DNA from 4 places in the Selenomonas sp. oral taxon 136 genome. Region 2 is predicted to be linked to each of the others. Evidence: riboswitches for the same ligand, from Rfam matches in the RefSeq annotation. Region 2 holds a riboswitch; each other region holds the start of a gene.
The links. Region 2 has a riboswitch for cobalamin ahead of AXE86_RS06390 (TonB-dependent receptor). Riboswitches for the same ligand answer to the same signal wherever they lie in the genome.
Positions count from the first base shown of each region.

Region 1: it holds a riboswitch for cobalamin, as region 2 does, so the genes downstream of both, AXE86_RS01895 (TonB-dependent receptor plug domain-containing protein) here and AXE86_RS06390 (TonB-dependent receptor) in region 2, are expected to answer to the same signal.
Region 3: it holds a riboswitch for cobalamin, as region 2 does, so the genes downstream of both, AXE86_RS01970 (ABC transporter substrate-binding protein) here and AXE86_RS06390 (TonB-dependent receptor) in region 2, are expected to answer to the same signal.
Region 4: it holds a riboswitch for cobalamin, as region 2 does, so the genes downstream of both, AXE86_RS10660 (DASS family sodium-coupled anion symporter) here and AXE86_RS06390 (TonB-dependent receptor) in region 2, are expected to answer to the same signal.

Region 1 is NZ_CP014239.1:406,674-414,774, reverse strand. Features, by position in the region: gene AXE86_RS01900 (TIM barrel protein) at 1-766, shown strand, start outside; cobalamin riboswitch at 926-1,161, shown strand; gene AXE86_RS01895 (TonB-dependent receptor plug domain-containing protein) at 1,448-3,370, shown strand; gene AXE86_RS01890 (ABC transporter substrate-binding protein) at 3,522-4,508, shown strand; gene AXE86_RS01885 (methyl-accepting chemotaxis protein) at 4,774-5,877, shown strand; gene AXE86_RS01880 (GNAT family N-acetyltransferase) at 5,997-6,485, shown strand; gene AXE86_RS01875 (amino acid ABC transporter permease) at 6,757-7,416, shown strand; gene AXE86_RS01870 (amino acid ABC transporter ATP-binding protein) at 7,409-8,101, shown strand, end outside.
Region 2 is NZ_CP014239.1:1,313,391-1,321,491, forward strand. Features, by position in the region: gene AXE86_RS06370 (AAA family ATPase) at 1-1,280, opposite strand, end outside; gene AXE86_RS06375 (hypothetical protein) at 1,277-1,786, opposite strand; gene AXE86_RS06380 (hypothetical protein) at 1,738-1,932, opposite strand; partial or broken gene AXE86_RS13270 (secretion protein HlyD) at 1,988-2,110, opposite strand; gene AXE86_RS06385 (DUF456 domain-containing protein) at 2,172-3,887, opposite strand; cobalamin riboswitch at 4,106-4,277, shown strand; gene AXE86_RS12730 (hypothetical protein) at 4,236-4,379, shown strand; gene AXE86_RS06390 (TonB-dependent receptor) at 4,469-6,562, shown strand; gene AXE86_RS06395 (SLC13 family permease) at 6,670-7,929, opposite strand; gene AXE86_RS06400 (DUF1653 domain-containing protein) at 8,066-8,101, opposite strand, start outside.
Region 3 is NZ_CP014239.1:431,795-439,895, reverse strand. Features, by position in the region: gene folE (GTP cyclohydrolase I) at 1-422, shown strand, start outside; gene folP (dihydropteroate synthase) at 391-1,239, shown strand; gene folB (dihydroneopterin aldolase) at 1,241-1,606, shown strand; gene folK (2-amino-4-hydroxy-6-hydroxymethyldihydropteridine diphosphokinase) at 1,606-2,574, shown strand; gene AXE86_RS01980 (uracil-DNA glycosylase) at 2,576-3,271, shown strand; gene msrB (peptide-methionine (R)-S-oxide reductase MsrB) at 3,301-4,419, shown strand; cobalamin riboswitch at 4,522-4,761, shown strand; gene AXE86_RS01970 (ABC transporter substrate-binding protein) at 4,965-5,927, shown strand; gene AXE86_RS01965 (radical SAM/SPASM domain-containing protein) at 5,917-6,999, shown strand; gene AXE86_RS01960 (ATP-binding protein) at 6,996-8,024, shown strand; gene AXE86_RS01955 (VWA domain-containing protein) at 8,047-8,101, shown strand, end outside.
Region 4 is NZ_CP014239.1:2,214,626-2,222,726, reverse strand. Features, by position in the region: gene AXE86_RS10675 (ABC transporter substrate-binding protein) at 1-812, opposite strand, end outside; gene AXE86_RS10670 (hypothetical protein) at 931-2,520, opposite strand; gene AXE86_RS10665 (LysR family transcriptional regulator) at 2,495-3,439, opposite strand; cobalamin riboswitch at 3,738-3,913, shown strand; gene AXE86_RS10660 (DASS family sodium-coupled anion symporter) at 4,227-5,636, shown strand; gene AXE86_RS10655 (ankyrin repeat domain-containing protein) at 6,022-7,254, opposite strand; gene AXE86_RS10650 (hypothetical protein) at 7,614-8,101, opposite strand, start outside.

The DNA.
Region 1 (8,101 bases), 910 kb from region 2:
TTGGCGTGGGGACCATTTTGCACTCATGGCGGAGTTCGGCAGTGAGGACAATATCCGAGGCTACTACGGCTCGTTGGATGTTGCCGACTGGGTGGAGGGCTGGCGGGAGAATCTGCGGCGGGCGGCAGAGTGTCAGCCGCAGTATCTCGTCTTCCACGTTGCACATAACTGCACATCGGAGATGTATACGCGCATGTTTTCTGTCACGGATGAGGACGTCGTTCGCGCGGCCATCGAGCTTGTCAATGCGATTGCCGGCGAGATACCGAGGGGCTGCAAACTCCTTTTTGAAAATCTCTGGTGGCCGGGACTGACCTTTCAAAAACCGCAGCTCGCCGCTGAGCTCTTGGAGCGCGTCAGCTATCCCGACACGGGCTTTATGCTCGACACGGGGCATCTGATGAACACGAACTTGGATCTGCAGAGCGAGGCGGAGGGTGCGGCATATGTGCAAAAGGTCTACCACGAGCTTGGAGCATTGGGTAAGCGCGTCTATGGCATTCACCTGCACCAATCCCTCTCAGGGGCATATACGCGGGAGATGATGCGTCGGCATGTAGGATGGAAGACATCGCTCGACTGGCAGGCGGCGATGGACTACGTCATGCATGTCGATCAGCATCAGCCGTTTCATACCGATGCGGCACGCCGTATCGTCGAGACTGTCCAGCCAATGTATCTCGTTCACGAGTTCCAGCATCGTTCCCGTGATGATCTGGCGAGTAAGCTGCGCATACAGCAGCGCGCCGCAGCGCACGACCGATAGATTCAGGTTCACTGCATGGTGTGTCTTTTCCCTTTTATCGAGCACTGCTTTGTCATGTATTCGTAGTGCTCTATATTGGTGTTTGGAGTTGTTAGTATATTTGCGCTTGACAGGACAATAAATTCGTATTATAGTACGATATGTCGAATTGCTGGAAAACTGAATATTATCGAATTAGGTGTCAAAGACTTAATAGAGAATTCGGTGAAGGCTCTATGGCAGTATGCCATGCAGACCGATGCCGAAGCGGTCCCGCCACTGTATCAGCGAGCGAGCCTGCAGGGCGTGCAGAGATGATCTGCCGCCCCGATTTGCCACTGGAGGAATGTCCTCTGGGAAGGAGCAGGTGAACGATGACCTGGAGCCAGGAGAACTGCCTAGTTATGAATCACTGCTTGTACCTGCGAGTGACGGGGAAGGGATTCTATCGTGAGCGTATATTGTGCGCCCAAATCATATTTTTTCGTGAGTCTATCCCCTTTCTGTATCGCAGGAAGGGGATTTTTATTTCCATGATTCATGCCATGCATCAAAAAGATGCGTCAAGATGCTTGTGCCGAATTTATCAGTGCTTCCGGAATATACTTTTCTCTGACTGACGAAGTGCATCCCTTCGCAGCAGATGAATAGATGGTGTATTGCCCTGCAGTAATGTGTAATGTTTTAGGAGGAGATTACGAGATGAAGAGATTGGGGTCAAGGAAGAAGCTAGGAGCAGCTCTGACAGCAGCCCTCAGTGTAAGCGTGCTGTCCCTGGGCGGTCATGCATTCGCAGCCGATGTGAGTGATACGGCAGATGAACATGCTCTGGGGGAGACGGTCGTCACGGCGACAAGAACCCCGAACAAGGAACTCAAGACGGATGCAAATATCACGGTGATTACAGGCAAGGATATCGAGCGCCGCCACTACACCGACCTCACGCAGGCGCTGCGCGATGTGCCAGGCGTTACGGTCAATGCGTATGCACCGGCGGGATATAACAACAGCAGCAAATTCTACATCAACGGGTCGGAACATGTGGTCTTTCTGATCGATGGTGTCCGCCAGAACTATGCGGGGGGCTTTTCGGCCTCTTTGGCATCTGCGATGAAGGATCTTAGCGGCATCGACCGCATCGAGGTGCTGCACGGCTCGGCGTCAACGCTCTATGGATCGGATGCGAAGGGCGGCGTTATCAACATCATCACGAAGAAGGCATCGGGGATGAAGACGACGCTCGGCATCGGCTACGGCAGTTATGGACGTCAGCAGTACAGCATCGCGAATGCGGGCGGTGAGCACGGATGGGACTGGCGCATCAAGTACCAGAAGGATAAGAGCGGAGACTTTTCGGATGCGCACGGCAATACGGTGCCGTCTCATCTGGATGCGGACTCGGTCAATCTTCACCTCGGCAAGGATCTGAGCAAGGCATCCTATCTTGCCTTCAATCTGCGCTCATACAAGGACTCGGATCGCTATCAGGCACTCTATGAAAAGCAGCAGGGGCTCAATGTCAATCGCGGGAACTATGATTATTTGGATGGCGATTTGATTTGGAATGTGAAAATCAATGACACGACCAAGAACCAAATGAGTATCTCGCGCAGCAAATATGATTATGATACTTTCACCCATGGCATGTGGACTCCTGCGGGATCCAGTTATGATTTTAGTGATTCGACATGGAGATTCAGCGACCAATTCGACAAGAAGCTCGGCAACCATCTGCTGACGGCTGGCTTCGAATTCATAAAGGATGATACGACGATCAAGAACGGCGGCATTGTGAGCATCGATGATCGTACGCTCATCAACCGCTCCTTCTATTTGCAGGATCAGTGGAGCATCCTTCCGACGCTGAAACTCACAGCGGGTATTCGTCATGACAGCAACTCGTCCTTTGGCAGTCACAACAGCCCGAGTGTCAGCCTCGGCTATGACATTGATCCGATGACGCACGCCTATGCTTCTTACAGTGCGTACTTCATCACGCCGACGCCGAATGAACTTTATGCGCCGACATACGGCAATCCAAACCTCAAGCCCGAGTCCGGCAACACGAAGGAGATCGGTATTGCCCGTGACTTTGGCAGAGGTCTCAGCCTCACGGCGAGCTACTTCAAGCGCCACTCGAAGGATCGTATCGGTTACCATCCTGTGACATACGTGAACATCAATGTCGGCGATGAGGATGCCCATGGCTGGTCGCTGCAGCTCGCGAAGCGCGTTGACTCGCATCTGCGCGCGCGCCTCGGTTATACACGGACGCATGTCGGCAAGACGGAGCAGAGAGGCGTGAATGCAGACGGTTATCTGCCCGAGGATCAGTGGAACATCGGTGTCGACTACCGCAACCGTGCATTCGATGCGTCGCTGCTTGCCCGCGGGATCGTTGGACGCCCGGGACCGGTACGCGGTGCTTTCCCGACGGATAATTACTGGGTCGTCGATCTTGCGATGAACTATCAGATTGCCGACGCAACAAAGGTATATCTCAAGGCGAACAACATTTTCAACCAGTTCTATGCCGAGCATTCGAATGTAAAGTGGGGCGCTCCCGGACAGTGGTGGACGGCACCCGGACGCAACTTCATGATCGGCGTGGAGCAGAGCTTCTAACGTTTCCCTCTGGCAGCGTTCCCGTGTGGTGCGCCGCCGAGGTATTTCATAACTTTATAACACAGTAACTCCCCTTTCTGCGCTGTAGAGAGGGGAGTTTACAAAATAATGAGGCAAGTTTCATGAGAGGGATAAAAGGGGTTGTGGAACTATGAGCAGATGGCTGCGTGCAGTGATGCTGCCGTGCATATTCATGCTGTTATTCTCTTTGACGGGCTGTGGTATTTCGGACAGGCAGGCTCAGAACACCTACAATGTTACTGATGCGGATGGGACGGTTGTGTCTATTTTGCATAAGCCCCAACGGATCCTGACGATTGGCGCGAGCAGTGATGAGATGATGCTTGGCCTTGTGGAGTCGAAGCGCATGGCTGCCATCAATGAGACTCTTGCCAATACAGAGGATACGAATATTCCATGGGTACGTGAAAAAATCTCAAACGTTATTTCTCGCAACCCATCAGTGGAGGAAATCGCTGCTTTGCGGCCGGATCTCGTTGCTGTTCCGGAATGGCTGCCGAAAGAGAATGTCGATGCAATACGAGACCTGAATATACCTGTTGTTGTCTTTAGGTCAGCAGCCACCATCGACGATATCCATGAAAATATACGCTTGCTTGCTGCGGCTGTTGGAGAATCGGAGCGCGGGGAGAAGCTCATTAAGAAAATGGAAGACAAACTTGCTGAGCTCCAAGAGAAAATTGCCTTAGTGCCGGAGGAGAAGAAACACAAGCGTATTGCGCTTATTTCCATTATGCCAAATTATGGCGGCGCGGGGTCTACCTTTGATGAACTCTGTCGTTATACGGAGTCCATCAATGCAAAGGCTGCCGCAGGGAATCATATGGGACAGGAGATGACAAAAGAGCAGCTCATTGCTGCGAATCCTGACTACCTCTTCTTCCCCAGCCATGAAAACGCGGGGTCGCGGGAAGAAGGGTTTGGCAAGCAGTACTTAGAAGACCCTTCGCTGGCGCAGATGACGGGCATACGGGAAAAGCACATTGGACATCCGTGGGCACGATATGTCTACAATATTTCTCAAGATATTGTATTTGGCATACAAGAGACTGCATGGATTCTTTATGGCGATGAATTCCGACTGTCGCGACAGGAGTTTTTGACGGCTGTGGAGTAAAGGAGGTTCTGATACATTCGATGCTACCCCCGTGACGTAGTTTTTGCTGCTCGTACTTTGACGGAAAATCCTCCACAGAGCACCACGCTGCATTCGGAGTACCACACGTTCAGACGAAAAAACGACACCGATCTGGCGAATGTCATTTTATCGGCGGCCATTTTAACTTAGGGCGGTGCATCAGGCCGAAGCCTTTTTGCTTGCATATATAGGATGATATGGTACAATAAATCTAAGGTTGAGAAATGTTTTTGGAGGGAATGCAATGTTGGACAAGAATAGTGCCGCTGCCGGTGATACACAGAATTTTGCAGGGAAGATTCAGGGGATTATTGCAGGGCATGAGAAGAATGAGCTGTTCTCAAAGCTGCATGACAGCGAACCATATGCCGCAGAGCTGAATGCACTGATCGACTGTGTGAACGAGGAGCTTGAGTATCAGCGCTTTCGTCTGCGTACGGTCAACGAGGTAATCAAATCCGGTATGTGGTACATGAAGATCAATCCGGATTTCAGCATTGCCTATGCCATCTGGTCGGATGAGTTCCGCCGTATGATCGGCTTCCGTGACGCGTCGGACTTCCCAAACACAATCGAGTCGTGGAGTTCGCGTCTGCACCCGGACGATGTGGAGGGAACGTTTTCCTCCTTCAACGCCTGCATTCGGGATCTCACGGGTCATACGCAGTACAATGCAGACTATCGTCTCAAGGTTCATGACGGCAGCTATCGTTGGTACCATGCGTCCGGCAATGTTGTACGCGACAAGAGCGGGCATCCGGAGGAGATCATCGGTGTCTTTGTCGATATCGACGAGGAAAAGCGGAAATCGGAGGTGCTGGATCAGACCGCACAGAAGAAGGAAAAGTTCTACGGCGAGCTTGAGACGATGCTCAGCAGCCTATATGCGTCGATTGATACGATCACGGAGAGCGTGAGTCAGACGATGGAGCGCACGATGGAGATCTCAAACGTACAGGAGGAGATCACGAAGGCTGCAGAGGATACGCGCGGACAGACGGAGAACACGCTCAAGATGTCCGAGCTCGTTATGACGATCTCAAAACAGACGAACCTTCTCTCACTGAATGCCTCTATCGAGGCGGCACGCGCAGGCGAGGCAGGGCGCGGCTTCTCCGTTGTGGCGGAGGAGGTCAGAAAACTTGCCGACAGCAGCCGCGATGCCGCAAGCAAGATCTTCGAGGCACTCGAATCCATGGAGAAGGCGGCAAGTCATATCGCCGAGCGCATTAAGTCCATCAACGGACTGATTGAGAATCAGGCGGCGAACATGAAGGAGATCAGTGCCTCGGTTGAGGAGGCAAAGGCAATGTCGGACAACATCGAGGCATTGTCCAAGAAGCTGTAACCATATATCCATGGGTCAATATTGACTTGTAAACGACCGCAGTCCCCCATAAGCAGCATCTTTCGTGTGCTTATGGGGAAAATTTAGTTTATCTATTCAAATAAAAAGGGGATGAGAAGATGCCAAGTGACATCATACTTCGTACCTATCAGCCGGGAGATCCAAGCAAGGTCTGTTATTTTCAATACGAGCTCTATAAGCGTCAGTATGGCTTTAACGGATTTTATGAACAGGAGATGCTGCGCGGGATGGCGGAGCTCTACGATGACGTGGAGGGCAGTCAGATGTGGATTGCCGAACTGGATGGGAAGATGGTCGGTGATATCGCAGTCATCAAAAAGGGGGCGAATCGGGCGCAGCTGCGCTGGCTCGGCGTAGATATGGATGTGCAGGGACATGGGCTTGGAAATCGTCTGCTGGCGGAGGCGATTTCTTTTTGCCGCAGAAAAGGCTACCGCCAGCTCTTTCTGGGGACACTCGATCTCTTAAAGCCTGCACGCCATCTTTATGATAAATTTGGATTTCATCGAACGAAGAGTGAACCTTACAATGAATGGGACAAAAACAGAGAAATGTGCCGTGAGATTTGGGAATGTGAATTAACGTAATACAACAGCTGTAAAGAGCGTGAATTTATTGACAGCACAGGGGGATTGAAATATAATATTAAGGAATCACTGAAAAAAAGAAGTTCGTCAGATTAGCATAGATTTTTCGTTCGAACGAGGTGGAAAACCGGAGGCAGAATGGTGTTCTGTGGAGAATTTCCCGCCGAAGTGCAAGCAAAAAGATGCATCAAGATGATGGCGCTGAATTGATCAGTACTTTCTTAAGACGGCTATTTATGCAGCCACCCTACGCTATGGAATGGATGAGTTTATGAATTTCGATATGAATCTCGTGGTTAATTCGTTCCCGCTCCTGCTTGTCGGTGCTGGAGTGACGATTCAGATCACGGTGCTCTCGACAGCGATCGGTTTTGTGATCGGTCTGATCGTGGGCGTGGCGCGCATCTCGCATCTGCGCCCGCTGCGGATGCTGGCGGAGGTCTATGTGGAGTTCTTCCGCGGCACGCCGCTGCTCGTGCAGATTTTCCTCTTTTACTTTGCCCTTCCTGTGATCACGGGGCAGCGCATCGATCCGTTCATCGCAGCGATCTCCGCCTGCGGCATCAACTCCGGCGCGTACGTGGCGGAGATTTTTCGTGCGGGGATACAGTCGGTCGATGAGGGGCAGATGGAGGCTGGGCGCTCGCTTGGTATGACGTGGCTGCAGACCATGCGCTACATCATTGTGCCGCAGGCGTTCAAGCGCGTCATTCCGCCGCTCGGCAACGAGTTTATTGCGATGCTGAAGGATTCGTCCCTTGTCTCCGTCATCGGCTTTGAGGAGTTGACGCGGCGCGGTCAGCTCATCATCGCGAAGACTTACGGGTCGTTTGAAATCTGGATGAGCGTCGCCGTGATCTACCTCGTGATGACGCTGACGATCTCGCGCTTTGTCGCGTATCTGGAACGGAGGTGCCGCGTCCATGATTGAGATTAAAGAACTGTGCAAGTCGTTCGGCGCGGATGAGGTGCTGAAGGGGATTGATCTCTCCATTGCGGAGAAGGAGGTCGTTGTCATCATCGGCCCCTCGGGGTCAGGCAAGAGCACGCTTTTACGCTGCATGAATCATCTTGAGGAGCCGACGGCGGGTGAGGTCACCATCGACGGCATCACACTTTCGGGCGAGGCAAATATCAATAAAGTACGCGAAGAGGTCGGCATGGTGTTCCAGCGGTTCAATCTGTTCCCGCACATGACGGTGCTCGATAACATCATGCTCGCCCCGATGAAGGTGAAGCATATCGCACGCGCCGATGCTGAGAAAACGGCGTGTGAGCTGCTTGCCCGTGTGGGGCTGGCGGAGAAGGCGGATGCCTATCCCGACAATCTCTCGGGTGGACAGCAGCAGCGTGTTGCCATTGCACGTGCCCTCGCGATGCATCCGAAGGTGATGCTCTTCGATGAGCCGACGTCGGCACTCGATCCCGAGATGGTCGGCGAGGTGCTTGATGTCATGCGTGCCCTCGCCAATGAGGGGATGACGATGGTCATTGTGACACATGAGATGGGCTTCGCCCGGGAGGTCGGCGATCGTCTGCTCTTCGTGGACGAGGGCCGCATCATTGAGTCAGGGCCGCCGCGCGAGGTGTTCGAGCATCCGCAGGAGGAGCGTACG
Region 2 (8,101 bases):
GCGCCCGCGAAGTCGAGCCCCAGATACTTTCGCATGTAGAGGTGCAGGATGTCGCGGCGCTCGTCGGCGGTCGGCAGGTCGATGAAGAAGAGCTCGTCGAACCGCCCGCGCCGCAGGAGCTCCGAGGGGAGCATGGAGACGTCGTTCGCCGTCGCGACGACGAAGACCGGCTTGCGGCACTCCTGCAGCCAGAAGAGGAACTGCCCGACCATGCGCGTGGAGACGCCGCCGTCGTTCGAGCTGCCCGCGCCCGAGAGTCCCTTTTCGATCTCGTCGATCCAGAGGATGCACGGCGCGACGTTCTCCGCCGTCTGGAGTGCGCTCTGCAGCTGCTGCTCGGTCTGCCCGACGTAGCTGCCTTGTACGGTCGCAAAGTCGAGGCGGTAGAGCGGGAGTTTCCAGCTGGCGGAGATCGCCTTGGCCGAGAGGGACTTGCCGCAGCCGGGCACGCCGACGAGCAGGATGCCGCGCGGGGACTTGAGTCCCTTTTCCCGCAGCAGGCTGCGTTTCTCCGCAGTAAAGAGGAGGCGTTTCTCGTCGAGCCAGTTCCGCAGTCCCGTGAGCCCGCCCACGTCGCGGACGCTCTCGTCGACGGTGATCTTCTCCAGTCCCGAGATGTCGGAAAAGAGGCGATCCTTCGCCGTGCGCACCTCGTCCATGTCCTCCCGCCGGATGGATTTTTTCGCGATGAGCGCCGCCATGACGTTCTCTGCCTCGATGGCGGTGACGCCGCAGAGGATGGAGGCCGCCTCGCGGATGTCGGCGTCCGTCCACTCGATCGTGATCTCGCCGCGGTAGTCGTCGATGTAGCCGCGCACGATCTGCTCCATCTCGTCCTCGTCGGGCAGCGGGAGCTCGAGACGCAGCCCGAGGCGCTGGAGGCGGTTCCAGATGGGGGAGGTGGTGAGCACGATGATCTGCCCGCCCGTCTCGTTCGCGAGGGTCACGAGGTCGAGGAGCTGCCGCGCGTCGTTCGTGTCGGTCGAGAGGTCGGGCGTCTCGGTCAGGACGAGGGTCGTGTTCGCGCGGTGCTTCATCTGCTCGCCGATGAAGTCGAGCGCGCCATAGACGGACTTGTCGTCGCTGAGCACCTTGTCCGTGGCGAGGTCGTAGACGCCCTTGGACAGGGTATGGATGCAAAAGGGTAGGGAGAGCTCCTCTGCGACCTCTTTGAGCAGTGTCAGCGCGCGGGCGCGCTCGACGGTGTGGAGCGTGATAAAGGGGATCCGTGCGATGCCGTAGCGCGCGAGCAGCTCCTTGCACGTCTGTCGTGCGGTCATGAGAACGCCTCCGTTTCCAGTACGTTTACCCTGTGGCTGCGCACGAGCGCGCTCATGCGCCCCGTGCGGTCTGTCTTTGCGGAGGCCTCAAGGGACTCCTGCGTGCGGTCGGCTGCCGTCTGTACGGCAGCGATGGTCTCTTTGCGCGTCGCGGCGGGGAGGGCGGGGAGATCGGCCGCCGCATAGAGCGTGCGAAATCTGCGCCGCTGGGCGAGGAGTGCCGCGATGGTATCCTGCTCGGCGGATGCGCGCGCGAGGTCGCGCGAAAATGTGTCGCCGTCCTTCTGGATGCGCGTGTTCAGGGCATCGAGCAGCCGCTGGGTGAACCGCTCGGCGACGCCCGACTGCCACACGAGCGTCCCCGCGCGCATGGCGTGCACTGCCTCCTCGTCCGCCGTCCCCGCAGCGAATGTCGTTAGGAGCGCCGCCCACTGGGCGTAGGTGCGCGGCGGGGCGATCATGCGCGTCTCCTGCGCACGGGCGCGGTCGGCGGCTCGAGGTTCCACGCGGGCAGCCCCGCCGCGAGCACCTCGGACTCGCCGCGGGCGCGCCTCTCCTGCGGGCTGCGTGCGTCCTGTGCGGCGGGGGTTGCTGCGCCGTGCGCTGCCGCATCGCTTGTGGGGATCGCAGCAAACGGATGTTGTTCGTTCATCGTAGGCCTCCTATATCTATATCCTCGGCGAGACACCTGCGGGCGCTGATCTATAGGGAATCACTGATAAATTCGGCACAACCATCTTGACGCATCTTTTTCGCCCGCTTTTCGTTAGCAAATCCTCCACATAGCTCTTGCTATGCGTCCGGTTTGCTGCCTCAATCGGACAAAAAATCTACGCCAATCTGGCAGACCTCATTTTATCAGTGATTCCCTAGCCCGTTCATTGTTGCCTCCTATATCTGCATCCTGCGGCCGCCCTCGCGGACGGTGCGGAAGGCGGAAACGTCCAATGACGTGAGGTAATCCAGCGCCTTTTGGCTCTCGGCGTCGAGCGCGCGGAATGCCTCGCGGTAGTCCACGACCTCGGCGAGGAGGCCGCGCACGATCTCCGCCCCTGTTTTGCCCTGCTCGGCAAAGCGCTCCTGCAGCTCCTCGCGCTGCGTTTCGAGGGCGCGCTTTGCGCTGCGGTAGTTCAGGTAGATGAGCACGCCGATGACCGCGCCGATGACGAGCCCGACCGCACCGCCGAGATAGAACCCGAGGACGATGGGGACGATGCCCGCCCACCGGCAGAGCTCCTGCTTCCCGGTCAGACGCAGCTTTGCCAGCTCGCGGTCGCGCATGGCGTCGTTCCACGCGGCGAACTGCCGCAGGAGCTCCTCCTCGTTCTCGCCGTTTTCCGTCTCCCCCTCGAACTCCCCGATGCGCAGCGCAATGCTGTGCGGCACGGCGGCGCGGTTCTCCGCGATGTGGTCGCGATAGGCGGAGAGCATCCAGTCCTTGGATATGGCGAGCGCCATCTTCTGCGTCGCGACGCTCGCCTGCGCCTCCTTCGGGTTCATGGCGGCGTCGGTCAGGAGCTGCATAAAGTCGCGCCGCTCCTCGAACGCCTCCTGCTTGAGCTGCATTTCCTTCTTTGCGCGCGTCTCGTCGCCGCCCTCATCCGCGACGAGCTGCTCGAACGTCACCGCTTCGCGCAGGGGCTGCTCCGCCGCGTCGAAATCCGTCACGAGGTTCGTGAGGACGCGGTCGAGCTCCTGCACCAGCGTGCGCATGGGCGGGTTCTGCATGACGATTTGCTGGACGTGCGCGTAAAATTTGCCGTGTAGCTCCGCGCCGGCGAGTGTGGACTTCAGATCGGCGACGGTCGGGCTGTGCTCCTCGAGATAGGGATAGTGGAACGCGGCGGGCGTCTCGGGCTGCATGAGGGAGAGCGCCTCCTTCCAGCGGCCCTCCTGCGCCTCGACAAAGCCCGGCTGCTCGGAGAGGCGGGCGAGCCATGCGTCGAGCTGCTGCGCAATCAGCCCCTCCGTGTCCACGCCTAGGAGCCCGCTCGCATACGCATCGACGATGAGGATCGCCTTGCGGTCGAGTGCCGTCTCATCCTGACGCATGAGATAGTGCTGCGCCCAGTGCAGGGCAGGGGCACCGCGTCCCGCACGGCGGCAGACGAGGGCAAAGAAGAGCGCCGTCTTCTCCTCGTCACGGCGCAGTGCCTCGCGGAGCGCACGCACGGCGATCTCCTCGTGGTCGCTGATCCAGGCGGAGAGGGCGACAAGCGCGGACGCGAGCCAGTACTCGGGTGCGCGCAGCATCAGCTCCTCGCCTGCCGCGCGCACCGTCTCCTGCCGCACGATGGCGAGATCGTTCGCCTGCAGGATGCCCTTCGTCGTGCGGCGGATCTCGGCGTAGTGCCCGTACTTTTGCTCGAGCTCCTGCCGCAGCTTGACGAGACGAGTCTCCGCGAGCTGGGCGCGCGCGGTGAGGCGGTGCGCCTGCACGAAGGCGTGGAAATCCGCCGTCAGCGCATCGAAATCCTGCTGCAGCGCGTCGACATTCTTGCCGACGGTGATGACATTGGAATTGGTTGTGTCGATGTACTCACCGAGCTCCCGCAGACAGTTCCATATCCCGGAAAGATCCGCCTGAGCAATAATGCGGTCAGCCATGCAGTACCCTCCTGTTCAGCGATGCATCATATAATTTGATTCTCATTATATCATGTTGCGAAAAGCGTGAAAAGCCTGCGTTTGTGCGAATGAATCCGCAGCGGATCGAACACCGAATCGTGCCCCCGACGGGGATGGACGAGAGTGCGGCGTACACGAATGAAATCTGTGAAAAGTAATTGACACTGCGATATACCTACGGTATACTACGATAGCAAATATAAATAAGCAGGTTCGGTGCCCCTCGGGGCGTAACAGGGAAATCGGTGCAATGCCGATGCGGTCCCGCCGCCGTAATGCTGAGGATGCCCTATGATGTCACTGGGAAACCGGGAAGGCAGGGCAACGATGAAGCAGAGCCGGAAGACCTACCGAATCTCGTACGCCGGTGCGCTCATGGCGCGCGCCACTGCATCCTGCGATGGACAGGACGGCAGGCTTTTTTTGCGGGCGTACACGGTCATCTGTGTGATTTTGGGGGAATGGAAATGACACGACGGAATTTGGCACTTGCGGTCGCATTGGCGGCACTGAGCGCAGCATGGACGGTGCCGGCAGCGGCGTAGGAGGGCGCGGCGGACGTGCACGCATCACCAGATGAACATACCCTTGGCGAAACCGTTGTGACGGCGACTCGTATCGCAGAGCCACGCATGAAAATCCCTGCTAACGTGACGGTCATCACCGCGAAGGATCTTGAAAAAAGGCATGCGTTTAGTCTGCGCGATGCCCTGACACGTGAGGCGGGCATTTACGTTGCACCAACAGCCGAAGTCAAGGATGGTGTCATGCTACGCGGATTTTCGGGCGCAGATATCCTCGTCATGTATAATGGGCAGATGCTGAACACTGCCTTTGACGGAGGTGTCAATTGGGACTCCATCCCACTGACCAATATTGATCGCATTGAGATCGTGCGTGGCGCCGGATCGTCGCTCTATGGTGGACATGCCGTCGCGGGCATCATCAATATCATCACGAAGAAGCCGACTGCATCAGAGGCGACAAAACCTCAAATCCATGGACAGGTCGATCTTCAGAGAGGCAGCAACAATACATGGCAGCGCGGACTTCAGGTCACAGGTGGTGATAAGAATATTTCCTTCCGCGTCGGCTATGAGAAGCGTACGTCGGACGGATGGGTCGGTCATGCCGTAACGGCGGAGGAAGACAGTGGAAGTTATACGCCCGATGCGACCGGTTCCTTCAGGAGGCTGTCTGATGGCGACTATATTATAGGCAGCCGTGGGGCAAAGAAGAAGGACAGTGAGAATACCTTCGTCGATCTGAATTATGCGTTTGACAAGAACCGCTCACTTGGCTACACCTATCTGCATGCCTCGTATCAGTACTCCTATCATGATCCCATCACCTATTTCAGGGATGCCGCCGGGCTCCCTGTTTTCTCAGGCACTGTCCTTCTGCCAAACGGAAACTATATCAGTGCTTCGCCCGATGATTTTCTTGGCTACTATGGCCAGCGGGAGCAGGATATTCACAAACTGCGCTATGAGGATACAAAGAACGGTTTCAAGGCAGGAATTGGCTACAGCAATACTTGGAAGGATGGATACTCCAGTGCTGATGGAGCAACGGATATTGACTGGACGGGTGCCGGCGACCGTGCGGAGTATCCGGCCAAGAACTATAATGCGGATCTGCAGAAAAAGTGGACGCTTGGCAACAATACACTGCTTGCCGGATTCTCGTGGATGAAGGATAAAATGCGCTATCGCAGATTCGATCTCCTCCATTGGAAGGATTGGGGCTCGACCTATGGCGCACCGTATCAGCAGAGCGGCGGTTCTGTGATGTCGTCGGCACTCTTTTTGCAGGATGAGCTGGCACTGGATGCACGCTGGAAACTTCAGCTCGGTATACGCTATGACCGCTTCGACAAGAAGGACGGGTACTCCTACATTGGAGCCGCACGCAGGGACTACGAGGACACATCGTTCCATGCGTGGAGTCCGAAGTTTGCCGTTAGCTATGAGCCGCAAAAGGATACAATGCTCTATGTAAGCTATGGAAAATCCTTTAATCCCCCGTCGATCTATCGGCTCTATCGCCGTGCGGGAAACAGTGCGAGCTCTATCCAGGCAAACCCGGATCTGACCCCGGAGATCTCCCGTACACTTGAGCTGGGAGTCAAGCAGAAGATCGGTAGAAATACCTCCTATGGACTGACGCTGTTCCGCGTGGACACGGAGGACAAGATTGCGATTGCAAAGAGGAATAACGTGCGTGCCTACTATAATCTGAACGAAGCGATGGTCAAGGGGGCGGAGTTTGAACTGAAACACCGTTTTCATCGTGACTGGCGTGCGTATTTTAACTATACCTTTGAGTCCGGTGAGTATACGAGTGGCGGCAAGACCAAGCGTGACTGGGATCTGCCAAAACACATGATGCGGTTTGGTATCGAATATAATCGTAATAAATTTAACGGCGTACTCGATGCCCAGTACATTGCCGCGCGTCAGGGCGCGGACAGCGTTACGGGAGAGTATGGCTCGGAAGACAGTTACTTCGTGACCAATTTGTATCTCAATTACAAGCTCAATGAGAACGTTAAAATGCAGTTCGGCATTGAGAACCTCTTTAACCGCAAATACTATGCAGGTGAAGCGGCAAACGAGAGAACCTACACCTTTGGTACAACATATTCGTTCTAGATTTTTAAGGAATTGCGCCTGTTGAAGGATGAATAGAGGAACATAGAAAAAGCTGCTGCACGAGGAGATACTTCGTGCGGCAGCTTTTTCTATGCAATTTCGGCGTGTCAGAACGGCCAGACGAGGGGGATGATGAGGACGCAGACGATGAGGGAGAGGAGGACAAGCGGGAGGCCGATTTTAACGTAGTCCATGAAGCGGAACTGTCCCGCAGCAAGGACGAGCGTGTTCGGCGGGGTCGCGACCGGTGTGGTGAACGCGCAGGAGGCGGCGATACCGATGGCCATAACGATCGGGTACGGCTCCGCGCCGATGGTCTGCGCGATGGAGATGGCGATGGGGGCGAGGAGTGCCGCCGCCGCCGTGTTGGACATGAACTGGGTCAGCCCGCACGAGAGGATGAACATCGCCGTGATGATGAGCATCGGCGAGGGGGCATCGCCCATGAGCCCGACGACAACATTCGCGATGAGCTGCCCCGCGCCGCTGCTCTCCATGGCATTGGCGAGCGGGAGCATCCCCGCAAAGAGGAAGATCGTTGTCCAGTCGATGCCGCGATACGCCTGCTTTTCTGTCAGGCAGCCCGTCAGGACACAGGCGAGTGCGCCGATGATGGCGATGGTCTCCATGGCGACGCCGATGCTCTTTTCGAGCACCATGGCGAGGACAACGGCGATGAGGATGACGGCGCAGATGACCATTTTGCGCGGATCGCTTTTCTCCGCCTCCGACTCCTCGGAGGCACTCTCCAGTGCGAGGTGACGTGGACAGAGATGGCGGCCGATCGTGAGCATGTAGATCATGCCCGTGAGGGAGAGCGGGATGCCGATCCATGCGAATTCAAAGAAGCCAAAGGGGCGCAGATGCGCCGTCTCAAGGGTCGCACTCATGAGGATGTTTGGCGGCGTGCCGATCATCGTGATCGTGCCGCCGACGTTCGCGGCGATGGCGAGCGCCATAAGCTGCGGCGAGACGGGGATCTGTGCCGTGCGGCAGATCTGGATGACGACGGGCATCAGACACGCAACGGTCGCCGTGTTCGAGGAGACCGACGAGAGGATGATTGTGATGAGCATGAGGGCGGCCATCAGCGCGCGCTCGTTTGTGCCTGAGCGCCTGACGACGGCGATGCCGATCTGCTGTGCGAGTCCCGTCTGGAACATCGCTGCGCCGATGATGAACATGCCCGCAAAGAGGACGACGGTGGGGTTCGACAGCCCAGCAAAGACTTGTGTCGGCGTCAGCACGCCGAGGAGCCCGAGGACGATTGCCGCACTCATCGCTGTGACGGCGAGCGGAATGACCTCGGTCGCAAAGAGCACCGCCGCAGCGGCGAGGACGATGAGCGTCAGTGTTGCCTGATCCATAGATTTTTCTCCATTCTCAATCAGTTCAGTTCTTCCTTGGCATGATTCCTGTCATGCTCGTATCTGTATGATTTGGTGTAATTCGCGATAAAGTGGCGCATACCTGCTGTCGGGCGCGGGTAAAATACACACGGCGTTATGTGTCGTGCGCCGTATTGATTCGCTCAAACCG
Region 3 (8,101 bases), 880 kb from region 2:
ACGGTCTCGTTGCCGTACGTGCCATTCCGTTTTATTCGATGTGTGAGCATCATTTGCTGCCGTTCTTCGGCACGGCGCACATCGTCTACCAGCCCCATGCGGGCCGCGTGGCGGGCTTTGGCGTATTTGCACGGCTGGTCGCGTCGATGGCGCGCCGTCCTCAGCTGCAGGAACGGCTGACGGGTGACATCGCGCGTGAGATCGAGTGCGGACTTGGGGCGGAAGGCGTGCTTGTCGTTCTCGATGCGCAGCAGCTCTGCATGATGATGCGCGGCGCACGAGCACACGGTGCACGGACAACGACGTCGGCGTCCTGCGGCATATTTCGCACGGATGCAGCATCACGGATGCAGGCATGGACGATGCTTGGGATGGAGAGAGGAGCACAGGATGACAGCGAATCGACACTATCGCTTTGCTGACGGGAAGGAACTGACCCTTGGCGGGCGAACGCTTGTCATGGGGATTCTGAACGTGACGCCGGACTCGTTTTCTGACGGCGGCAAGTGGAACACGCGCGACGATGCGCTCCGCCACATGGAGGAGATGGTGCGGGACGGGGCGGACATCATCGACGTCGGGGCGGAGTCCAGCCGTCCCGGCTTTGTGCCGATGAGCGCGGCGGAGGAGACGGAGCGGCTGCTGCCGTTCCTCGAAGCCGTTTTGCCCGCATGCCCCGTGCCCGTTTCCGTGGATACGTTCAAGGCGGAGACGGCGCGCGCGGCGCTGCGCGCAGGTGCGCATCTCCTGAATGATATATGGGGGCTTCAGTACGCCGAGGAGCCGGGGGCGATGGCGCATGCGGCGGCAGAGATGCATGCGCCCGTCGTCGTGATGCACAATCAGAACGGAACGGTATACGCGGGAGACATCATCAACGCAATGCGGGATTTTTTCGCGCGTTCCTTTGCAGCGGCGGATGCGGCAGGACTGGCACGGGACAATCTCATCCTCGACCCCGGCATCGGCTTCGGCAAGACGGCAGAGCAGAATATGCACGTTCTTCGGCGCATGGACGAGCTTATCTCCTATGACGGAACAGACTATCCCGTGCTGCTCGGTGCGAGCCGCAAAAGCTTTATCGGGGCGGCGCTTGGTCTGCCCGTCACGGAACGCATGGAAGCGACGGGGGCGGCGTGCGTCCTTGGGATATTGCGCGGTGCATCCATTGTGCGCGTGCATGATGTGAAGCCAATTGCGCGGATGTGCCGCATGACGGATGCAATACTGGGGGCGTAGGATGGATCGTATTTTTCTGCACGGTATGCGCTTTATGGCTTGTCATGGTGTCCTTCCTCATGAGCGGGAAGTGCCGCAGTCGTTCGAGGCGGATGTGGAGCTGGGGCTTGATCTGCGTGCGGCAGGGGAGACGGACGATCTTCGGAACACCGTGAACTACGCTGAGGTCTATGAGCTGATACGTCGGGTGATCGAGGGAGCACCGAAGGCGTTGCTTGAGACCATTGCGGAGGATGCTGCGGCACAGATTCTTGCGGCATTCCCTCGGGTCCATTCCATTACGCTCACCGTGCATAAACCTGCTGCGCCGATCGCGGGTATCTTTGCGGATGTCGGAATCTCCATCACGCGGGACAGGGGACAGTGATGGCACGGACAGCGTATATCGGGCTTGGGGCAAATCTCGGCGAACGCGGTGAGACGATGCGCGCGGCACTGCGGCGGCTGTCGGAACAGGACGGCATTCGTGTGGAGCGTGTCTCTGCATTTTATGAGACGCCGCCGTGGGGCAAGACAGATCAGCCGCCTTTTTTGAATGCCGCCGCGCGCATCACGTTTGACCGTACGCCCGAGGAACTGCTCGCGGCGATGCAGTGCATCGAACGGGAACTCGGACGCGTGCGGCATGAGCATTGGGGCGCACGTACGATAGATCTCGATCTGCTCCATGTGGACGGCGTCACGTCTGCACAGAAGCGGCTGACTCTGCCGCACCCCTATCTGACGGAGCGTGCCTTTGTGCTCGTTCCGCTGGCGGAGATCGCACCGACGCTCTGCGTTGACGGCAGACCAATTTCCGCATGGCGGGAGGAGGCGGATGCGTCTGGGATTGTGCGTGCCCCCGAAGTATCTGCCCCGTACCCGCTCGAACTCATCGCGGCAGTGGATGATGCGGGCGGGATCGGACGGGCGGGGCATCTGCTCACCGACTGCCCCGAGGATATGGCACATTTTCGCCGTATGACGATGGGCAGCATCGTCGTCATGGGACGGCGTACAATGGAGAGTCTGCCGGGGAGGCGTCCGCTCGTGGGGCGTGCGAATATCGTCCTCTCACGAACGATGCAGAAGATAGACGGATTCTATGCAGCAGCCGACATCTTGGCACTCTGGCGTCTTCTGGGGCGCCTGACGGCGGAGGAGGCGCGTCCGATCTTTGTGATCGGCGGCGCAGAATGCTACCATCTCCTTTTGCCGTATGTATGGCGGGCGTATGTGACACGTCTTTCGGGCAGCTACGATGCAGATGCCTTTTTTCCTTCGCTGGATGGATTTTCCATGACGAGCAGCAGCACAGGGCAAGACTGTATATTTGAAGTTTACGAGAGAGTTTAGCATGGCAAAGGCAATTTTCCAAAACGATTGGCAGGAACTCCTTGCGGATGAGATGGCGCAGCCCTACTATCGTGAGCTGCGCGCATTCCTCATTGAGGAGTACCGTACACGGCGTGTGTACCCCGATATGTATTCGATCTTTAATGCACTGCACTACACAAGCTTTGCTGATACGAAGGTCGTCATTCTTGGTCAGGATCCCTACCATGGAGACGGACAGGCGCATGGGCTGTCATTTTCCGTGCAGGTCGGCGTTGACCCGCCGCCGTCACTGCTGAATATCTACAAGGAGATGCAGGACGATATCGGGATCGTTCCGCCCGATCACGGCTGTCTCATCCCGTGGGCGCGGCAGGGCGTGCTCCTCCTCAACACCGTTCTTACCGTGCGCGCTCATGCGGCGGCATCGCACGCGGGACACGGGTGGGAGCGGTTCACTGATACCATCATTCGCCTCCTCGGAGCACGTGAGAAACCGCTCGCCTTCATCCTCTGGGGCAGTCCTGCACGGAAGAAACGCAGCCTCATCACGAATCCGCGCCATCTCATCGTCGAGTCGCCGCATCCGAGCCCGCTCTCGGCGCACCGCGGCTTCTTCGGCAGTCATCCATTCTCGCGTGTCAACGACTTCCTCACGCGTGTGGGGGAGATGCCCATCGACTGGCAGCTCCCTCCGGCAAGTGAGATCAAGCCGTAATCTTTGATTCTTGCTGAAAGGAGATTATCATGAATGCATTACTATTGCGCGGTATCTGTGCCCTCGGCCTGCTCAGCTGCATCGGCGGCTGCGGTGCACCCGCATCGTCGTCGAGTGAGATGCCGCATGAGATCGTGCAGGAGAACCAAGCTGCCGCAGGACAGAAGGAGATCTATCTCGCCGGCGGCTGCTTCTGGGGGACGGAACTCTACCTCAGTCTGGTGCCGGGCGTTGTCTCTGCAGAGTGCGGCTATGCAAACGGTATGAGTGCCCATCCTTCCTATGCGGAGGTATGCAGCGGGAGCGGGCATGCGGAGGCGGTTCACGTTATCTATGACCCGCACATCATTTCGCTCGATCAGCTTCTAACCGCATTTTACGACTCCATCGACCCGACGGCAGTCGATCGGCAGGGCAACGACGTCGGGCGGCAGTATCGTTCAGGCATTTACTATGTGAAGGCAGACGGCGGCAAGGATGCATCGATCATCCGTGCGTCGTTGGACGCACTGCAGAATCGTCTCGGTCAGAAGACGGCTGTCGAGATGGGACCGATCGTGAACTTTTATCGTGCAGAAGACGATCATCAGGAGTATCTCGAGAAGCATCCCAACGGTTACTGCCATATCTCCCCTGCGCTCATCGCTGCGATGCGTGAGAAACGTGCGGAAGCCGAACCGATGGGGGAGAAGAAAAACGTGCGTCATGATGAAAAGCCGACAAAGGCTGAACTCAGAGAACGTCTCACGGATCTGCAGTACGCCGTTACCCAGGAGAAGGCGACAGAGCCGCCCTTCCGCAACGAATACGATCACGAGTTTCGTGCGGGTATCTACTGTGACATCACGACGGGCGAGCCGCTTTTTGTCTCCACGGATAAATATGACTCGGGCTGCGGCTGGCCGGCGTTCTCACGTCCAATCGATGCGGCACTGATTGCAGAGCAGGAAGATCGCTCGCACGGCATGGTGCGTACCGAGGTTACGGCGACGAACAGCGGCGCGCATCTCGGACACGTATTTGACGATGGCCCCGCCGCAACGGGTGGGCTGCGCTACTGCATCAACAGTGCGTCCCTGCGGTTCATCCCGAAGGAGGACATGGAGGAGGAGGGCTATGGGGACTATCTCTATTTGCTGGAAAAATAGACTCGGAAAGATCCCAGCGTATTGAGATGATTCGTAAAATATCCCTTTGTCGTATTGACAAGCGATTCTTCCAATGTTACTATAAATGCGTTTTATGAAAACTTTATATGAAGTGGATCAGGTATCGGCGCGAACTGCCAGGTCGTTTGACAGTTTGCAGAGATATAATAGAGAATCCGGTAAGGAAACGTATTTTCCCATCAAGCCGGAGCGGTCACGCCACTGTAGCAGTGAGCAAACCTGCATGGGGACATTGTCTCCGCCACTGAGGGATTTCCCTCGGGAAGGCGCAGGTGCGCGAGGAACTGGAGCCAGGAGAACTGCCTGATTGACAATCGCCGTTTGACCTGCGAGTGATAGGGATGGGGATTCCAGTGTGTCTGCGGATACAGCGTGATCCTTTGTTGTGTGAAAAACCCCTTCTGTGTATGCAGGAGGGGTCTTTTTATGCACATCTTCTCTTTTGCATGCAGGTTCATCGGTGCAGGATGAAGAAAGGTGACGAAGAATGAAGCATGCAAAGAAACTGCAATACGCATATACCCATGCCTTATAATTGGCTGCTCTATGCGCTCCTTGTCGCGGGCTGTCTTCTCCTTCTCACTGGCTGTGGAAACGGGACGCGGGTGGAGTCGGATGGGGATGCGTTCTATCGCGGAACGGATGATACCGGGGCGGAGGTCGTTGTCACGGAAAGACCGCATCGGATCGTGTCGCTGGGACGAGGGATGGATGAGATTCTCCTTGGGATTGCTCCGCCGGAGCAGATCGCGGGGCTCACCTCCACGGTGGATGATCCGGGAATATCCTGCATGACGGAAGAGGCACGCGCCGTATCCGTCAAACTCAAGGACAGAAGTCCGGAGCGCGTTGCGGCACTGGATCCAGACCTTGTCCTTGCGATTGACGGCATACCGAAGGAGCTGGTGGACAGCCTGCGCGATTTGGGGATTCCCGTCTTTGTCTCACGTACGCCGAATAACCTCGAGGACATCTTTGCGCGCATTGAGACGGTTGGACGCCTGATTGGACAGGAGGAAAATGCCGCCGCACGCATCGCCGAAAAACGTGCCCTTCTCGCTGATGTGGAGCGGCGCGTTGGAGACATCCCGGAGGAGGAGCGCCCCATCGTCGTTGCATTTGCGTTCAGCGGTGTGTTTGGACGCAAGGATGGGCTCTTTGACGATATGTGCCGCCGTGCCTCCCTGCGCAATGGTGTGGCGATGGCGGGGCTGACGGCGACGACTGCGGTCTCGATGGAGCAGGTGGTGGCACTCAACCCCGACGTATTTCTCCTGCCGACGTGGAGTACAGAGGGGAAAACGACGGAGGAATTTCGCGAAAAACTCTGCAGAGACCCCTTGTTTATCCATGTGAAGGCCGTGCAGGAAAATCACCTCTATGTGGTTCCGGATCGGTATCGTTACAATACTTCACAGAATGCGGCAGATGCTGTCTACGCATTGGCACGCGCTGTCTATCCGGAGCGCTTTGCCGATGAAAAGTAAGGGCATCGGGGCAGTACCGCTGCGCATGCTCGTCATGAGCCTTACCGGAAGTTGTAACCTTGCGTGTCGCTACTGCTATGCCGCAGCGCAGGACAGACGCACGATGACATGGGAGACGGCGCGGCGTGCCATCGACCTTGCGGCGACGGGCAAAATGCCCTTTATCCTGCAGTTCTCGGGGGGAGAACCCCTCCTTGCACTGCCGCTGCTGCGTCAGATGGCAGACTACGTGCGCAGCAAGCGTATCCCGGCACGCATGGATTTGCAGACCAACGGAACATTGCTGACCGAGGAGACGGCGACTTTTCTGCGTCGTGCGCGCATTGGGATCGGCGTCAGCCTTGACGGTAGACCTGCTGTGCACGATGCACTTCGCTGTTATCCTGACGGCAGAGGTACGGCAGCGGATGTTGTCGCAGGGATTCGTCAGCTTGCGCAGTGCGGCATGGAGATCGGCCTGACCACAGTCGTCACAGCGGACAATGTTACAGAGCTTTCCGGTGTTGTCGAGATGGCATACTATCTCGGCAATGTGCGCCGTGTGGGCTTTGATCTCCTGCGGCCACAGGGGCGTGGCTCTGCCGTTCGCAGCGCACGGGCCGAGGACATGGCGCAGGCGATGGAAGCGGTTTTTGCGCTGAACCGCAAACTCGGGCGAATGATCGGCCACTCTATGGCGATTAGCCAGATGGAGCAGGCGGCGTGTCTTGCCCAGCGCACAGGCAGTGGATTTTCCCACTGCCATGCGATGAACGGGGCGGGGGTACACGTTGACGCGCTTGGAAATATCTACGCCTGTTCCTCCTTTGTCGGCGATGCGCACTTTCTGCTCGGCGATGTGGAACGTGGCATTGATGTGCAGCGCCAGAAAGAGGTGGCGCAGGAGATGCAGAATGCTATGGCGTTCTGCAGGACGTGTGTGGATTTTTCCGCCTGCGGCGGCGCGTGCTATGCACGCAGGGCTGGGCAGGGACATCCCGCCGCCTCCACTGCCGAATGTGCACTGAAGCGTGCGGCGATGAAGGAGTCGCTGAACGTAGTTGTACAATGCAATAAGAGGACAGGTCAATGAAACATAGAACAGTTTACCCGTTTACTGCAATCGTTGGGCAGGAAGAGATGAAGACGGCTCTTCTCCTCAGTATAGTCATGCCCTCTCTCGGCGGTGTGCTCATCAAGGGAGAGAAGGGAACGGCAAAATCCACTGCCGTACGCGCTGCCGCTGCGCTCCTGCCGGATCTGCACGCCGTGCGCGGCTGTGCCTGTCACTGTGATCCCGCACGCCCCGAGCTCTACTGTGATGCCTGTCAAGAGAGAAGCGCAGAGGGGAAACTGCCGCAGGAAGAAGTTCCGATGTGCGTGGTGGAGCTGCCCGTCAGTGCGACGGAGGACCGCGTGGTCGGGACGCTCGACATGGAGACCGCGATCCAGCATGGACGCAAGGCGTTCGAGCCCGGCATTCTGGCGGCCGCGAACCGCAATATCCTCTATGTGGATGAGATCAACCTGCTTGAGGATCATATCGTCGATATCCTGCTCGACTCGGCTGCAATGGGTGTCAACACCGTTGAACGCGAGGGGATTTCCTATGCACACCCTGCACGTTTTGTCCTCATCGGTACGATGAATCCGGAGGAGGGGGATATCCGTCCACAGCTTCTCGACCGTTTTGCGCTCTCAGTGACCGTTGCGGGGGAGCAGGATGCCGAAAGCCGCGTTGAGGTGATCCGTCGTCGGATTGCCTACGAGCGGGATGCAGATGCCTTTGCCGCGACATACGCGGCAGAGCAGGAGCAGCTGCACACGCAGATTGTCGCAGCACGTCAGCGCGTTGCCAATGTGGCAGTGCCCGACGACATCCTTGGGCTGGCGGCGCAGGTCTCGTTGACGCTCGGCGTTGACGGGCATCGTGCCGATATTACCCTCATCAAGGCAGGGATTGCACACGCGGCACTTGCAGGACGAACTGCTGTCAACGCAGAGGACTTGCTGCGCGTCAGCCGACTTGTCCTCGCACACCGTATGCGCCGCCGTCCCTTCGAGGAAGAGGCGGTCGACTGGAGCGCGGTGGATGCGATCTTGGGAGCATCTGCGTAAACTGCATTTCGGAGGAAAGAGCTTGAACACCCCGCATTATCCACTGACTGCTGTGGTCGGGCAGGAGCACGCGAAAC
Region 4 (8,101 bases), 900 kb from region 2:
TCGAAGAGATCGGCAGGCTGAATCGGGTCAAAATTGCTGAGGATGATAACATCGGGATCCCACGCAGCGATCTGCTCCATTGTGACCGGCGTCCACTGTCCCTGCACATCCTTTGCGACGTTCACACCGCCCGCCGTCTCAATCATCATCGTGTTGACGGTTCCACCCGCCGCAACCTTGAGATCACGATCGCGCAGATAGAGCACCTTCGGCTTTTCTTTGCCTTCGAGCGCCGCCTTTTTCGTCTCAAAATACGCCATGATGTCTTGCTGAAAGCCCACTAGCTCCTCGGCACGCTTCTCCTTGCCGAACACCTGCCCGATGACGCGGATGCCCTGCTGGACGTCCTCCAATGTACCGTACTTCAGTGCAATCGTGGGGACCTTCAGCTTCTCGAGCTGCGCAATCTCATCCTCCTGATAGTTCCAGACGATGATGGCGCTCGGGTTCAGCTTGCCGAGTTCCTCCATGTGGATGGAGAAGTCCTGCCCGACAAAGTCTGTTGCGGCATTCGCCATCCCCGGCGCAAGCACCTTGAGCATGGACTTCTCATACGACGCCTTCGCCGACGGGTGCATGCCCGCAATGCGGTCGGCCGAACCGTCTACCGCAAAGGCAACAGATGCCCACGGAATCGGCACAACGGCGATGCTCTTAACCTCTTCCGGCAAATGCACCTCGCGTCCGGCCGTGTCCGTCACGACCCGCTCCGCCTTGGGCGCGGACGTTTGCTGTGATCCGCATCCTGCGAGCACAGCGCATATAAGCAACAGTCCCGCAAGGAGATCGAATGAAAAACGATGTGTCATCATGTCCTCCTATTTCTTCTAAAAATCCCCATGAAACGATCAATTGACGGAAAGATTATCATAGTCTACGATTAAGTACAATCGAATAGATTCAAAGCAATACTTCAATATTTTTGAACTATCAACATTTCAGAAATGCGTCCAACGCCGCAGCGAAGTCTGTGCCAAGCACGCCGCTCCCCTCTCCTGCGGCATCTCTGCCCGAGAGCAGCCCCGACGGCAGAGGAACAATGCGCTTCTCCCCCATCGCAGGCGGCAGCGCAGGATCAGCAACGACAGCATCCGCCGCATCCCATGCGGGCTGCAGCTCCGCAGCCGTACGAAAGACGAGCACGTCGGTCTCAGCTGCCTGTCGATACAGTGCCGCCGTCTCCTCGTCCCACGCATAGGCTGCACAGCGGATATTGCGAAATCCATGTGCACGAAGCAAGCGATCAATGGCTGCGGCCGCAATCGGGTCGGCGATGACGAGGATCTTATCCGAACGCGGATCTCCTGCTGTCTGCTCCACAGATGCCCCCTCTATGGGCAAGCCAAGTACCGAAGCGATCTCAGCCCGCCATGCAGTCTGCCCCGCGGTCCCGAGCGGCAGGCTGCGGACAACGGGCACATCATATTCCCTGTGCAGCCATTCTGCCGCCGACACACCGGCAGCAGATACCAACCAGACCAATGAGGGGCGTTCGGTCAGTGCGTCGCGCCCTGCAGTGCACACGTCGCAGCCGTATGCAGTGAGAAAAGCAGTCGGGGCATCCAGCTGTGCCATATCGCCGAACAGCAGCGGGCTGTACCCGAGGATGAGAACCGTCTGCCACGCCGCCCACCACCCATTGGCCGCCTCCTGCACGAGGCGAAGCAATTCCGCTGCAACACCGCACACAGCATCATGAAAACCGTCCGTCGGCGATGCACACGCACGGCAACCCTGCTCCTCCGCAGCCTGCAGAACCGGCGCAGCCTCCATCGCCATAAATGCGGGCACCGGTGAACTGAGGAGATGCACCGTACGGTACGTTCCCTCTGCTGTGAGCGCACCGATCTCTGTGGCAGCGGTCTCCTCCATGCCAAAGATATAGTCCTCCGCCTGTGGGATGAGCGCATAGACATCGCTGCGCTCCGGCATGAGATCCATGCGTGCAAGCGCATTCCGGCAGCCCGACGGCGTGACAAGGACATGCGCCGCGCCCTCTTCCCGCAGGAAATCCGACACGCCCGCCGTATCGCTCATCGGCGGCGGCAGCGGCGCCGATGCCGTGACCGTCCCCTCCTCCGGCGGCAGCGCGGCGAGGAGCTCTTCTGCAGTCTCGTGCCGGATGCTGTCCGCCTTTGCCAGCGGCCCACGAAAGAAACAGCGCACGATGCAGCCCGTCTCCGCAGAGAGCGTACACTCGATATCTGCAAAACCCAGGCGTGTGAGGATGTCGAGACAGGAGAGATAGATCACGACCACACGTACACCGAGCAGGCGTGCGGCATCGCGCACTGCATCTCGGATCGTTTCCTCCGCCGTTCCAAGCACGTAATCCTCTGCCCGCACAGCAGCATAACGGAACCGCCCGCATGCACCGATCTGCATTGCGCGATGGTAGATGGAGCGAAAACAGATGAGTGCCCCCGCTGCGACAACGACGAGATCACGTCGCGCCCACAGGCGGTCGAGACTCGTGTCAAAGTCCCGAATTTCCTCAGCGAGAATCGGCTGCATCGACATCCTCCTCATCGTGAAGCAATTCCTCTCCGCCCTGGTTTCCGTTCTCCTCCCCAAGGATGTCAAGGAAGAGATTCATTGCGGGGCTGCGCCATTTATTCCGATGAACCCCGTAGTATGATGTTACAGTCATCGGATCCGACTGCGCTGCAGACAGCCGGCCGAGAGCCATGCGCTCCCGCACCGCATGATCCGGCAGCAGCGCAATCCCCATATCGTTTTCAACCAGATTGATGATGGTCTGCGTGCTTCGCAGCTCAATCATATTCGTAAACGAGATCCCCCGCTGCCGCAGATAGTCGTCTGCCAGCTGCCGAATCTCACCCGGATGCGGCATCGTGATCAGCGGCATCTCGTTGATCTCCATCTCCCGCTCACGAAGGTTCGGGCACCATACAGCTGCACCAACCGAGGTATAGAAATGCACGGGGCACTCCTCAAACACCCGGAACGCAAGGTTCTCCTTGTCTCTCTCCTGAATCGTGTATGCAAGACCGACATCGATCTGCCCGTCACGGAGTGCCGCAACAACATCACGGCTCGTGAGTGAACGCAGACGCAGATCAACACGCGGTGCATGCCCATGCAGACGTTTGAGCAGGGGCGGCAGACGGAAGCAGAGCAGCGACTCCGGCGCGCCGACTGTGAGCGTCCCCTGATAGGCGGCAACACCGTATTGAAAGCTTTTGACCTTCTTCACTGCAGCAAGCACCTCGTCCACATACGGAATCAGTTCCTCTCCCGCCTTTGTCAGGATCATGCGCCGCCCGCTTTTCTCAAAAAGCGGTACGCCCGTCAGCTTTTCCAGCTGCGCGATGTGGAACGTAATCGTCGACGGCGTGTAACTGAGGAGACGCGCCGCCTTTGTAAAGCTGCCCGTGCGTACAATTGTCTTGAACGTCGTGAATATCTTTAGCTCCATCCGTATCTATCCTCATTGGCAAGTACGAAATACTCAAAAAAATGTAGAGAAGAAATCGTTCATTGTAAAATGAAATTGGACACATAAAAAGTCGAACATACAAAATCGCTCCGGCAAAACACCTTTGCCAAGACCAGTATATTCGACGCTCATTCTACCATAAAATACCGCGTATTCAAACATCTAAACGTCAATCAGCGCATACAGTCAAGCCGATGGTTCAACTCCTTTCGCCTCTCTCTTGACAATAGGCAGAAGCAGTGATATTCTTCCTCACGGAAGCCATCATCACGACAAACAGCATACTGATGAATTAGGTGTCGCAAGACTTAATAGAGAAGCCGGAAGAGCCGGCGCAGTCCCGCCACTGTGTCAGCGAGCGAATCTGCAGAAAACGTCACTGAGGAAACTTTGGAAGGCGCAGAGGAGCGATGAACTGGAGCCAGGAAGAACTGCCTGATCGACGATCACCGTCTGACCTGCGAGCGACGGGAAGGGGATCTGTGTCTTGCGCTGGATCGATCCGCATCTTTGCGGTGACCTTTCGACGGCGGTTTTATGCGCTGTGACGCTGCACGCGGCAAGGCAAGGATATTTTGCAGTCTCTTCTCTCATTTGCAGAAAGGGGCTGCTTTTATTTGCGAACGTTCAGGACGCAGAACTGCCCTCTTCCCGCCGGCCTCGGACGTATGCTCTGCAAATCTACAGCTTCCATGGGCGTCGCAGGAAATGCTTTCGGCAAAAGGGGACTGCGGCGGAGAACTCATATTTTTGATGGGGTGAACACATGAACACGAAGAGAAGAAATGCACTCATCACGATCGGCGTCGGACTCATCCTATGGTTCCTGCCGGTTCCTGACGGAGTCACAGTACTCGCCTGGCATTTGCTTGCGGTCTTTATCGCGACAGTGCTGGGCTTTATTCTGCATCCGCTGCCGATCGGCGCGGTGGCCTTCATCGCGATTTCCTTCTCCGCATGGACAGGCCTGCTAAAGACGTCCGATGCTTTGGCAGGCTACGGCAACAGCACGATCTGGCTGATCGTCTGTGCGTTCCTCTATTCCCGCGGCTTCATCAAGAGCGGACTCGGCAAACGCATCGCTTTCCGCATCATCGAGGCAATCGGCAAGAGCGCGTTGTCGCTCGGCTATGCCATCGCCCTGAGCGAGCTTGTGATCTCGCCCGCAACGCCCTCGGCCACAGCGCGCGGCGGCGGCATTCTCTATCCAATCGTGCGTTCACTCGCGGAGGCTCTAGGCTCAAAACCCGGTGAGAGCGCACGCCGCATCGGCACCTACCTCATGCAGGTCGGCTACCATACAGACGCCGTGACCTGCACGATGTTCGTGACCTCGATGGCGGGCAACCCGCTCTGCGTGGCGCTCGCCGAGAAGACGCTGGGCGTTCAGGTCACGTGGATGGGCTGGGCGAGCGCTGCAATTGTGCCGGGACTCATCGCGCTCCTGCTCGTCCCCTATGTCATGATGAAACTTTCGCCGCCCGAACTCGTGCGTATTCCCGACGCCAAGGATCTGGCACAGCGTGAGCTTTCTGAAATGGGGCCGATGAGCCTTGCGGAAAAGGGACTTTCCGTCATCTTCGTTGTCTCTCTCGCACTCTGGGCAAGCTCCGGCCTCACGAACATCGACGCGACACCCGTTGCCATGGGCGCAGTCTGCCTCATGCTGATACTCGACATCATCAACTGGCAGGACGTCATCCAGGAAAAGGGTGCATGGGACGCGATGTTCTGGATGGGCTCTTTGATGACACTCGCTTCGGCTCTCGCAAAATCGGGCATCATCACATGGATCGCCAATGGTGCGGGCGCGGCGATTTCCTCGCTCGGCTTCGGTTGGCTTATTTCCTGCCTCATCATCCTGCTCTTCTACACCTACATCCACTACGCCTTCGCCAGTGTCACGGCACGCATCAGTGCCCTCTATGCGGCATTCATCGCTGTCAGCGTCAGCGTCGGTGCACCGCCCCTTTTGGTCGCCATCATCTTCGGCATCTTCGCCGATGTGCCGATCTCCCTCACGCATTACGGCAACGGCTGCGCCCCGATCTACTTTGGCGGAGGCTATGTCTCGCAAAGCGAATGGTGGAAGAACGGCTTCATCATGACGACCATTACGACGCTGATCTACCTGACAATCGGCGCGGCATGGTGGAAAGTCTTGGGCCTTTGGTAAATAGTAAATCACTGGCAGCCCCCTACGTGGGGGCTTTTTATATACCATTCTCCCCTCCCTCGTTGCCCGTAAACAGGACGACAAACTCTTTTAGGCTCCCTGAGTCTGTCATAATATCCTCTTGTAACTGATTCTTGATATAATTCCAGAATAAGAGAATTATGACTTAGTGTAGGGGAAAATGGCTAATGATTCTTTGCAAAACTACAAGAGATCCCAAACGCTAGTACAGTGACTGGGATCTCTTGTATGATAGAGTTTTTCTTCGTTCAGACGTACGGACGGATATCCTATTTTCCTGTGATAGGTTGACCTTCATCAAATCGCTCTGCCATATGCTTGTAATGAAGTACAGCTGACTAAGCAGTATGAACTATCACAGCTGTCAGTACGAATTGCCATTTTCATAGGTTTCCTCCATATTTCCGGTTTTTGGATTGAACCCATCTATAAATAGCTCTGCACCATGTGCCAACAACAATTCTTTTTGTTCCTCGTTGTATTTTTCTCCTACAACAGACAGCTCATCATAAACCATGCTTAACGCCGATGACCGAATATGCCACTCATCCTTCGTACTGCACATAGAATCGAAATCCGTATTGTAATTAGGGTCAGCCCCTCTGCTTAGTAAAAATTCCATAATACGAGCGTCTGGAATATATACCGATTCGCATAGCGGAGTACACAGACACCCAAATCCGTATAAATTGATATCAGCCCCATGCTCGAGAAGGTAATCAACGCACTTCTGCATCTGGGAAATTTTTTGTTCCACATCGTCCATGGATTTCCTAGGATCACATTCATCCAAATAATCATCTGCGACAGCCTCAACACATTTATAGACCGGAGTCCCACCGTCTTGGTCTATCGCCAGTACATCTGCACCGGCTTCTATTGCAATCCGTATGGCATCTATGTCGAGATTATCACAGGCCTTAAATAGTGATATATCCTTCTCTGTAAAGCGATTTATCTTCTCGCCGTGTAGTAGCTCCATATCCTTGAGAGAAAGCGTCGTAAAATAATCCTTGATTTCGTCCCATCCATAAGAAATGTCCTTTCGTTTATATCTGTTCCAGCTGAGCAAATCGTGAGCTCCATAATCTTTTTTTACGTCATCTGTGTCGATGATAATGTTCAGAACAGGGGCCGGAGTCATGCTCAACGAAGGCCCATCAATAAAGGTAGAATCTGTTATTTGATATTCCGTGGAAACTGAATACCCCTCGGAAACTCTTATGATTCCAGATTCTGCAATCGACGCCATCGTTTCATACAGTGAATCAATTGCATCATTAGGTGTACCATTTTTATAGACCAGTTTATTAAAGGAACTGTTGATAGGAACCCATTTCACATCAAAGGCCGAGGAGTATTTAGATTTCATTACGCCCAATGACATAACGATTAGCTGCATGGCATAGGACAGCTTAAGTGATGTAATTTGATTCAGAATTGACGTATCAAAGGGCAATTCATCATGCGTTTGTCCATAAATCCGAATGCTTTCTTTTGGTCTGCTTATCGCCACTGGAAAATATCCGCAATTATAAGTCCGTATATCCGCATTTCGCAGACAATCGTTCACGCTATAGATATCGGAAATATTCATGCTATACATCTCCTACAACAGATAACAGCAACGAAACAGACATCGGAAAGAGACATTCAATCGACAGTAATTATACCATTTCCACTGCTTTGTGAGTAGAGCCTATTCCTCCCCTGCCAGATCGACCATTGTATTAGGCAACGGCTTGGCATCCTCCCCGCGTAGCGACTACGTATAGAAAGAGCGATACCTCTCAGTCACTGATGCGTGCCATCTTTGGGCTTGGTTTGAAGGGTATCGCTTTTTGTTGACATGCTTGTTTTTCGTGCAATACTAACAATATGAAAATTGCTTGTTCCAGCTGCCATGGGGAATTGGCCCCCGGCAGAAGCTGGAACAGGCAATTTTTCTATGCTGTTTTATACGTCACCGTATTTATCCTTGATGAGGATTTTCTGAATAACGCCATTCTGATCCGTCATGAAAACAACAAAGCGAATGCCCACCTCGCCACTTGGAAGGGAGAAAGGAAGCGCCCCAAACGGCGGCATGTAATCCTTCGCATATTTTTTTTCTGCTGCAGGACGTACCTCTAAGTTTTTAAAGATCTTCAGTACGTCAGCAATTTTCATTCCAACACGTACCCCGGATGGCATAACCAGTGCACTGTTCGTGCTCTCAATGGTCTGAACGAGTGGATTCGTTTTACCGCCAATAATGTCGTATGTGATGACAAACCCCTGCCCATAATAATCTACCAAATAGGATGGATAATTTCCTATTTTTCGTGTCTTCTCTCCATCCGGTTCGCCGTAGATACTTCGCACATACATCAGATCATTGCCGGGGGAAATCCCTGCGATTGACGCATCCTCAAGTGTCATGTCACGTGGCGCAGCTAGCGCGC